Regions from separate parts of the Paenibacillus sp. Y568 genome, predicted to be linked through region 1. Evidence: predicted binding sites of a transcription regulator. Region 1 holds the regulator's gene; the other holds the start of a gene.
What was found. The regulator Rex, encoded in region 1, represses fermentation and respiration genes when NADH is low (regulators of the CRP and FNR family bind a similar motif). The targets are predictions, from matches to a motif close to TTGTGAAATATTTCACAA.
Positions count from the first base shown of each region.

Region 2: a site for Rex is predicted at 2,400-2,417, ahead of adhE (bifunctional acetaldehyde-CoA/alcohol dehydrogenase). Genes of this name have one in related genera too.

Region 1 covers NZ_JCAIUM010000001.1:88,369-93,722, forward strand. Annotated here, with positions in the region: gene AC1D7X_RS00370 (AAA family ATPase) at 1-174, opposite strand, end outside; gene AC1D7X_RS00375 (hypothetical protein) at 167-697, opposite strand; gene AC1D7X_RS00380 (cell wall elongation regulator TseB-like domain-containing protein) at 931-1,446, opposite strand; gene AC1D7X_RS00385 (amidohydrolase) at 1,482-2,795, opposite strand; gene AC1D7X_RS00390 (redox-sensing transcriptional repressor Rex) at 2,758-3,432, opposite strand; gene dinG (ATP-dependent DNA helicase DinG) at 3,472-5,354, opposite strand, start outside.
Region 2 covers NZ_JCAIUM010000001.1:286,657-292,010, forward strand. Annotated here, with positions in the region: gene adhE (bifunctional acetaldehyde-CoA/alcohol dehydrogenase) at 1-2,326, opposite strand, end outside; gene AC1D7X_RS01445 (Crp/Fnr family transcriptional regulator) at 2,717-3,433, shown strand; gene AC1D7X_RS01450 (formate/nitrite transporter family protein) at 3,623-4,408, opposite strand; gene nirD (nitrite reductase small subunit NirD) at 4,446-4,772, opposite strand; gene nirB (nitrite reductase large subunit NirB) at 4,810-5,354, opposite strand, start outside.

The sequences.
Region 1 (5,354 bases):
ACGATCACCTGCAGCACCTACAGCAAGTCCACCCTTAACATTAGACAACAATAGAACTCCTGCCACAATTCCTACTGCGAGTAGTATTGGAATAATATTCACTCCGATAAATACAAGAAAAACAAGAAGTACGGGTACGAAACCTATCACTATTTCTTTCAACAATTTAGGCATTACTCCACACCCCCAGAACTGCTGGATCACGAGGTAAAATGATGAATTTACTTGCTTCTCCCTCAGTTAAATTAATATATACATTCGTATCATCCATTTCAGTTGTCACTTTCACGGGCGAACTTTTTTCCATTTCCTTCAATTTATCTACAATCTCTGTATAACGTTTATTCTCCATCGCCTCTGCCACTGGGAACATAGCCTGATCCCAGAAATCATCGATGGTTTCCGTCGAGTGATCAACAACATCCAATTGAAGTGACCGTTTACCAACGATAGATTTGCCTTCAGTCATTAATTCATGAACTAATCCTGGTAACCGAGTTCCTGGTTTAATATCTAGTTTCACTACGACCTCATCGCGGGTAATATCTAATTGAGCATTATTCACTCCGTCATAATCTGTCACTATTTTTTGTAGAGGACTCTGAAGAGTAACTTGTTTATGAACAAACCATCCGCCAAACAAAAGCGAACTTGCGATAACAACTGTCAATGCAATTGGCATTACTCTTAACTTCATATAACAGCCTCCTTCAATATCCATAGATGTCTAAATTACTTATGATTTAATTGAATTGATATACAATTACGTATACCGCTAGTACACAAATTAGTATATCACATTGAATATACTATTTCGTCGAAAAATTATGGATATATTTAAAATTCTATGTGAATATTCAAAAAAAACTGACGAAAGAATCATTCTTTATAGAATAATTTCGTCAGCTTTTATTTGGTGAATCGTCATTTTTATCGATTGGGTAATGTATATTGTTCTCCTAATTGTGTTCCATCACTGAATCTATAGAATCGATAGTAGTAATGATCTTTCTCTTTGTAAAAGAGTTGCCACACAGGGGTCCCATGAAACAACCCGAGCTGTAAACGAATCTCATCAATGTTTGGAAGATCACTCTGAATAATAGCAGTAATCTGTCTTTCAGATAATCCATCCTTTATAAATTCGCTATGCACAGACCCAGATGTTTCGTCTACGTTGTACTCATCTGTGAATGGAACCCACACGATAAGAGCTTGATCATCCTTATTTTTACCTTCGATGACCCAGACTACATTATCCCACACCGATTTGTCCGTTTTTGTGACTTTCACTAATTCGGTTTGTTTCTTTGCTGCTGTAATAGCGATGTCTTCCTGGCTCCATTGGTCCTTCATAACATATATGTAATAACGATAGAGTCCAAACAATACAACCACACAGATTGCAATTCCTAGTAAAATCCATCTCTTCTTGTTCTTCTTCAACCTGAACTTCCTTTCATCAGGAATAGCCTATCATCTTAGCGGTTTAATAAGCCTTCAAAAGATGACTGAGCTTCACGATGAATCCGCTCTTCATCCATAGTAAGACAAGCCCCATTCTTTACAACTTGTTTGCCGTTAACCCACACATGCTCTACATCTTTACTACTTGCAGAGTAAATGGAATGTGAGATGAAGTCTGTATGTGGTAGGAAATGAGCCTGATCGGTATTTAATGCGATAAAGTCTGCTTTCATACCTGGTGCCAATCTACCTATGTTTTCTAGAAATAGAGATTTGGCTCCATAACTAGTACCCATTCGAAGTGCTTCAGCAGCAGGAATTGCTGTTGGATCTCCTGAAATACCTTTGTGAATAAGCGCTGCTAGACGCATTTCTTCAAACATATCTAAATTGTTATTGCTCGCTGGACCATCTGTTCCTAAGGATACAGTTACGCCTGCCTTCAATAGATCTGTGACCCGTGCAATACCACTTGCTAGCTTCAAGTTGCTTCCTGGGTTATGTGACACGCCCACTTGATGGGCAGCTAATATGTCAATTTCTTCATCTGTCAAATGTACACCATGAGCGACAAGAGATGGACGTGTGAACATGCCGAGTTTCTCTAAATGTTGAACAGGTCTAAGACCATAATCAGTCACATTCTGTGCCACTTCACTCAGCGTCTCAGACATGTGTGTATGCATCGGAAGATCTAGATCATGCGCTGCCTGTACAAACTTCTCAAAAAAGGATGGAGGACATGTGTAAGGCGCGTGCGGGGACATCATCGTAGTAATACGTCCTTCTGCTTGACCGTTCCAATCTTTTGCAAAGGCAATCGCTTCTTGAAGTTTATGTTGTTGCATTTCTTCTGAACAGAACCCAATAACACCTCTTGTTAGTACCGCACGAATACCCGATTCTTGCACTACTTTAGCGACTTGATCCATATGATCATACATGTCTAGAAAAGTAGTTGTTCCACCTTTTAACATTTCCAATACAGAGAGCGATGATCCCCAATAAACATCTTTTGAGGTAAACTTCTCCTCCATTGGCCACATTTTTTCCTGCAACCACACTTGGAGAGCTAAATCATCACCATAACCTCTTAGTAATGACATCGCCGCATGTCCATGTGTATTCACAAGTCCAGGTAAAAATAGAAGATGCGTACCATCAACGACGGGGATATGATCAGAATCAGCTGGTTTGTCCTCGCCAATATACGTTATAAGGTCATCTTCAATAAGCATATAGCCCTTTACAACGGATTGTTCATTATTCAGAACAGCAAACGTACCATTCTTAATGATCCATTTCTGTGTTTGATTGTTCACTGTCATGTGATTCTTCCTTTCCATTATCCAAATAATAAGCAAGACTAAGCATATCCGTTGTGAAATCAGCTGCATGAATACGAACATCCGCTGGAGCTTTCAACACAACAGGTGCAAAATTCAAAATCGCCTTAATCCCAGCTTCTATTAACTTATCTGCAACATGCTGTGCTTCTGTTTCTGGAACCGTAATAATACCTATTCTTATATTTTGTTGCTTAATGGTATCCACTAGATCCTCCATAGGTTGGACCTTTAACGTATTAATAACGGAACCTACCTTGGGAGCATACGAATCAAAAACAGCGATAATCTTTAAATTTTCCTTTAGATAAGCATTGTAATTGGATAAAGCATGACCAAGATTACCTGCACCTATTAGAACCACATTGATTTGTTGATCGAGATTCAGGATATGACCAATCTTCTCAATCAAATAGGCCACGTCATATCCTATACCTTTACGTCCGAAGTCTCCAAAATAAGCGAGATCTTTACGAATTTGTGCAGGATTCAAATCGAGTTTTTGACCTAACTCCTGTGAAGAGACAGTGGCTACTTCACGTCTCTGAAGATCTGAAAGATAACGCAGATATACAGGTAATCTGCGTACAACAGCTTCTGAAATTTTTTCAGATTTCATTCTTGCTCCCCCTAATTATTAACTCTTTAGGATCCTTCTTCAAGAAGGATCCCTTTCACTTAACCACTCCGAAATCCGTGGAACCATTTGATTGGTCGGCATATGCTCCATCTTAGGACCAGGTAATGAATACAGGAAATGTTTGCCGTAATATGATTCGATTACTCGCGTATCATATACGATTACAATCCCCCTATCATTCGCAGTACGCACTAACCGACCAAATCCTTGTTTGAACCGAATGACCGCTTGCGGAACCGACAGTTTCATGAATGGATTTTTCTTTTGTTGCTTAAGAAGTTCACTCTTTGCTTCAACCAAAGGATGGTTCGGTGGCTGAAATGGTAGTCGAACAATGGCCAAACAAGTCAGTGCTTCACCGGGAATATCGACACCTTCCCAGAAGCTACTTGTTCCTAACAGTACCGATGCACTACTGTCTTGAAAACGACGAATCAACTTGCTTCGACTTCCAGTATCAACACCTTGGCCGAGTATCGTTATATCACTTGAAGACAGTTCATTACGTAATGGTTCATAAACTTGACGAAGCATGCGATAGGATGTGAATAACACTAACATACGTCCATGCGTAGCTATAGCTGTGTCAGCTAACGACTTCACCAGCGTCTCTACAAAAAGAGCATCTCCTACACTTCCCTTAACACTTGGAAAGTCACGTGGAATCACGAGCAATGCCTGATCACGATATCGAAAAGGCGAAGGTAGCTGAACTGTTACAAGTCGACCTTGATCTGATGCTTCTTGTAAGCCTAGATTTTCAATCATATACTGAAAGGATTTCTCGATAGATAACGTTGCTGAAGTTAGAATAATACTCTTCTTTTTATCGAAGAACACTTCCTTCAACTGCTTGCTTACATCGACAGGCACGGCATACAATTGTAGAGATTTGCTACGGAAATGTCCATTAGCCTCCATCCAGTAAACATTGCCTAAATCGTTAAGCGCCATGAACATGTGAAGATCTTCGCGTTCACTCGATAAATCCTTAATCAGACCGCTTATGTCCGTTATCAGACTATCTGAGTTGAAATCGTCTAGTTCTTTAATGTCGTTCAACATTCTCTCCGATTTACGAATGACCTCTCCAAGCGTTACGTATATTTGATTCTCAATTGCAGACAAGAGTTCCCAATCCTTTGGTTTCTTTGTAGGTTGCAATCGAAGCACGAATTGTCCAGTCTCACCAGGAGCTGCATCACTTCGCTCGGGAAGAAGAGCAAACAACATATCATTCAGTCGGTCCCAGTGCTCCTTCACTTCAATTAATTCGCCACTCAATATATCGATGGAAGTTATCCAATCCGAAGCCTTTTCATCATGTGAAGAACGAAGTTGTTGAATTAACGCTGGAAATTGTCCATTACGATTATCTTTATACAGTCTTGTAAGTGTATGGACGACGGTGAAATATTTCATATGAAGACCTAAATGCTTACCTGCCACGTCTTCTAAATGATGTGCTTCATCAATAACTAAGTGCTCATAAGCAGGTAATAATTGATGTCCAGCTTTAACATCCGTAAATAACTTAGAGTGGTTCGTAATAACCACATCAGCAATTCCCGCTTCATGCTTAGCACGATGATAATAACATTTACGGAACCAAGGGCAGGCACGGCCAAGACATGAATCAGAGTCACTAGAGACGGTTTCCCAGAAATCTCCGCCACGCCCTCCAAGATTCAGTTCTTCATCATCACCGTTCTCCGTCTGTGCTAACCATACAATCATCTGTGCGGCTAAGATTACATCTTCTTTAGGATTAGCGAAGTCTCTCTTGTTTATTTTATGTTCAAATTTTCTCAAACACAAATAATGCTGTCTCCCTTTGAAAATAGCCGCTTTAAATGGAAAAGGAACGACCTGAGTCAGTAATGGAATATCTCGTTCCCTCA
Region 2 (5,354 bases), 200 kb from region 1:
CTACAAAGTGTGAATATTTAGGGAACGAAGCGAACTTCGTTGGTTTTTTCGCATTGTAACGAATAACGTGAGGCAATAGAATTGCATTCGTACGACCATGTGCTGTGTGGTATTTACCACCCCACTTATGAGCTAAGCTGTGGTTAATTCCTAAGAACGCGTTAGCGAAGGCCATCCCTGCAATCGTCGATGCGTTATGCATTTTCTCACGAGCCAATTTGTCGCCTTCCAATGCTGACTTCTCAAGATATTGAAATACCAATTGGATCGCTTTGATCGCAAGACCATCCGTATAATCGTTAGCCATAACGGATACATAAGCTTCAATCGCATGTGTTAGTACATCCATACCTGTATCTGCTACAGCAACGCGAGGTAGAGAGTAAACAAACTCAGGATCTACGATAGCAACATCTGGAGTTAACTCATAATCTGCTAAAGGATATTTCGTATGTCCATTATTCTTATCTGTGATAACTGCAAAAGATGTAACTTCAGAACCCGTACCTGATGTTGTTGGGATAGCTACAAACTTCGCTTTTTTGCCTAGTGATGGATATTTATATATACGTTTGCGAATATCCAAGAATTTTTGTTTCAAACCGTTGAAATCAGCATCTGGGTATTCATAAAATAACCACATTGCTTTGGCAGCATCCATCGGTGAACCACCACCAAGTGCAATAATACAGTCAGGATTAAATCTATTCATCATAGCTGTACCACGACTTACTGTATCTGTAGATGGATCTGGTTCTACTTCTGAGAACACTTCAATAGCAACAGGAACTCGACGTTGACGAAGGTAGTGTTCAACTTTCTCAACATAGCCTAGTTTTACCATCATAGGGTCAGTGATAATAGCTACACGAGTGATATCAGGCATTTGGGCAAGATACTGAGTTGAACCTTTTTCAAAATAGACCTTGTTCGGAATTTTGAACCATTGCATATTCACAGTACGACGAGCCACCCTTTTCACATTGATCAAATTAAGTGCTCCTACGTTAGATGAAACCGAGTTTTTACCGTAAGATCCACAACCTAATGTCAATGATGCTAAATTTGTATTATAAAGATCACCAATTGCTCCATGTGTCGAAGGTGAGTTGACTAGGATCCGGCATGTTTGCAAGCGAGCCGAGAACTTCATAATAACTTCTTCATTATTAGAATGAATAACAGATGAATGTCCCATGCCGCCAAATTCAACGATTTCAGCTGCACGTGCAATTCCTTGTTCAGCATTCTTCACTTTATAGCAAGCAAGTACTGGACTTAATTTTTCAGCAGACAATGGATACTTAGTACCCACACCTTCAATTTCAGCAACCAGAATCTTCGTTCCAGCTGGAACTTGAATGCCAGACATTTCAGCAATCTTCACTGCAGATTGACCAACAATTACTGGGTTAACAGCACATTTCTCTGTGATCATTGCACCTGCAGTTAACTTCACAACTTCTTCTTTATTTAAAAAGTAACAATTATTAGCGATCATCTTTTTCTTCACTTGATCGAAAATAGGTTCTTCTATTATAACAGCCTGTTCAGAAGCACAAATCATACCATTATCGAATGATTTAGAAAGAATAAGATCCGTTACCGCTTGATCGATATCAGCACTCTTTTCGATAAAGCAAGGAACATTACCAGGTCCTACACCAAGTGCTGGCTTACCGCAACTATAAGCTGCTTTAACCATTGCTGAACCACCGGTTGCTAAGATCATTGAAACACCAGGATGATTCATTAGGATGTTTGTTTTGTCCATTGTAGGTTCTTCAATCCATTGAATACAGTTAGCAGGAGCTCCGGCTTTCACTGCAGCTTCTACAAGGATTCTTGCTGCTTCACTACTACACTTTTGAGCGGATGGATGAAAACCAAAGATAATTGGGTTACGAGTCTTAATAGAGATGAGAGCTTTAAACATCGTTGTTGAAGTTGGATTAGTTACAGGAGTGATACCCATGATCGTTCCGACTGGCTCAGCAATTTTTTGGAAACTTTCATATGCATTATCTTCGATAACGCCCACTGTTTTTTCATTCTTTATTCCGTGGTAAACATATTCTGTTGCGAACATATTCTTAATGATCTTGTCTTCATAAACACCTCTACCTGTTTCTTCCACTGCTAATTTTGCAAGATACATATGTTGGTCTGAACCCGCAATAGCCATAGCCTGAACAATTTTATCAATCTGTTCTTGATCCATTTCCATGAATGCTGCTTGAGCGACATTAGCTTTGTCAATCAAGGACTGAATGTATTCCTCTGTTCCTTGTTTCTTATCTTGGACTACTTCATTTTTAACTGCCATTTCTCTCAGCTCCCCTGAAAAATTTGTTTATCTATTTCTTGAATTCATCATAACATAACTGTCGAATGATTCATAGTGAAAACTTTCACAATCTTTAATTTTTATTTGATTTGTTTTCAAAAACGCTTACATTTATATTTATAACTTATTATTCATCTTTATGTATTTATTGGTTTTTATTTGTTCCTTCTACTATTTAAACAATTTAAGCCTAGATAAATCAGGCATCTCTTCTATGTTTCATCATAAAATAAGCTTCAAAAAGTGAAATTTATCACAAAGTTTTTAAATTCGCCACTTTTTAATGCTTTAATACTCCCACAAATGTGATTTTTAACGGTATAATTAGTTTAAAATTTACTGAAAATTAAAGACAAGGGGATAACGAATATGAAAGAACATCTTAATGTTATCGAAGCCCATGGAAATACGAGCTGCTTTTCCGAATCGAATTTTAATCGTCTATTAGTTAGTATGAAAGACCGCATCGTTCCTGAAGGATCTCATCTTTTCTGGGAAGGTGATTTCTCGGATAAGCTCTATTACATTAAACGTGGCCGCATCAAATTAACTAAATCTACTGACGAAGGTAAAGAACTTATCCTATATATGTATCAAGCAGGCGATATGGTAGGTCAGGCTGATCCATTCTTTAGCACCAAACACAGCTTTAACGCTGAAGTACTTGAAGAGAGTGAGATCGGTGTTATTGAACATAAAGATTTAGAAATACTAATCTGTCAGCATTGTGAATTCGCTATTGATTTCATGAAGTGGATGGGGATTCATCATCGTTTAACACAAACGAAATTCCGTGATTTAATGCTATACGGTAAACCAGGAGCTCTCTGCTCTACCCTTATCCGACTTGGTAACACTTACGGAGAAGAACAAGGGGATAATGTTATTATCAACAAGAAAATTACCCATACCGATCTTTCCAATATGATTGGTGCCACTCGTGAGAGTGTCAATCGGATGCTAAGCGATCTGCGTAAAAAAGATGCGATCGAATATGACAGCGGCATGATTGTTATTAAGAATCTTTCTATGCTTCAAGAAATTTGCCACTGTGAGCTATGTCCAGACGAAATTTGCCGGATTTAGTTCTCATGTTAAAGAAAGTCCTTCCTCTACAAGAAACCTCTTGTGGAGTAAGGACTTTCTTTCTTCATAAGAACACTTCAGATAGATAACCATCATAACAAAAACGACAACCGATACGGAGCAATTAAGACTCCCTTCGACTGTCGTTTTTGTGATATCTAATATAATTAGACCACTTGCTTAATAATATTATTTCTTTTTATTCCGAACAGGTGAAATGAACCAATAAGCCATGCCCACGAACAGTCCACCACCAACAATATTTCCTAAAGTAACCGGGATCATATTATGTAACCATCCAGCTATAGATATTGTTTCAGGATGATTCGGTAATAAAGTAGCTATACTCAATAACGTCATATTAGCCACGCTATGCTCATAACCACTTGCGATAAAGGCAAATAGACACCACCAGATGAGAATTAATTTAGCGACTTCCTCTTTTGCTCGCATCGACATCCAGATAGCTAGACATACTAGCCAGTTACAAAGAATTCCTCGGAAAAATAACTCCATGACGGGGAGATTCATCTTTTTAGCTACAGCTGTAAAAATAAGGTGTTCCGCAGGGATATCTTTAAATAGGCCGGCTCCTAAAACCAATAAACAAAGTACCAAAGCACCTAGTAAATTACCTATAAATACGATGCTCCAGTTCTTAAGGGTATCCTTCACCGTTGTCTTCCCTGCTAATGTACTCATCGTAAAGAGCATATTATTCCCAGTAAATAACTCTGAACCCGCAAAGATGACCAAAGTCAGTGCAATTCCGAACGAGCCTCCCATAATGAGTGATTGGAATGGAGACTTTATTGCAGCTAGTGGGGCACCTAATGAGAAAATAAGGATAATCCCTATTCCCACATAGGCGCCAGCTAATGCAGCAGCTATTATATAACGAACTAAACTTTCATTCATCTTTTCTTTTTTCTTAACCGCTGTCTCCACCATGGTCTCTACACTTTGTGTATATATGTGGACCACCTCCTGGTATATCTAATGTCTATAGTAGTTACTTATAAAATCCAATTTGAATATCTCTATTATTTACAATAACAGGATAGGTCACAACTTGCCCAGAGTCTGGAGCTTGCACAGCTCCAGTCGTTAGGTCAATCTTCCAGTCATACAAAGGGTCATATATATAATGACCCGATATAATTCCTTCCGCTAATGGTCCGCCCTTAGGATGTGGAGATTTATTTGCCAATGCGTAAATGTTCCCATCCGAAGTCCGGAATATAGCAATCTCCTGACCTTCAATAATAACAACTCGACCTACCTGTACTAAACACTCATCTAGCGAACCAACAGAATAATATTGTGTTGTCATTTCCATTTGATCCATCTCCATTTCTTTCAAAAGCTCATGTGTGTTATTGTACAGAAATTATTGATTTTTGGTTTTCATACAAAGCTTTACGTGTTTTTTCATCATGAAGCATTTTTGCCCATGGTTCTTCTACTTGTTGTAGTGCAAGTTCAATTCGTTTAACGAGCTCTTTACGGTTATCAAGATTATCCAATACCGCTGACTGAATCTGTGCAAGTCCTACCCGTTCTACCCACTCTGATGTTCTCTCCAAGTAGTTGCCAGTTTCACGATAATATTGCATAATTGCTCCACAAATTTCAATTAATTCTTCATCACTCTTAACTTTACAGAAGCTATCCGCAATACGAGGTTTGATACCTCCATTACCACCGACAAAGATTTCCCATCCTCCATCATTTCCGACGATACCGATATCTTTCGTACACGATTCCGCACAGTTCCGCGGACAACCATTCACAGCGTATTTAAATTTAGCAGGTAAATCGAGTCTCTCGAATTTACGTTCTAACAGAGCACCCATAGCCATAGAATCCTGTGTTCCGAATCGGCAGAATTGAGAACCTACACATGTCTTCACCGTACGTA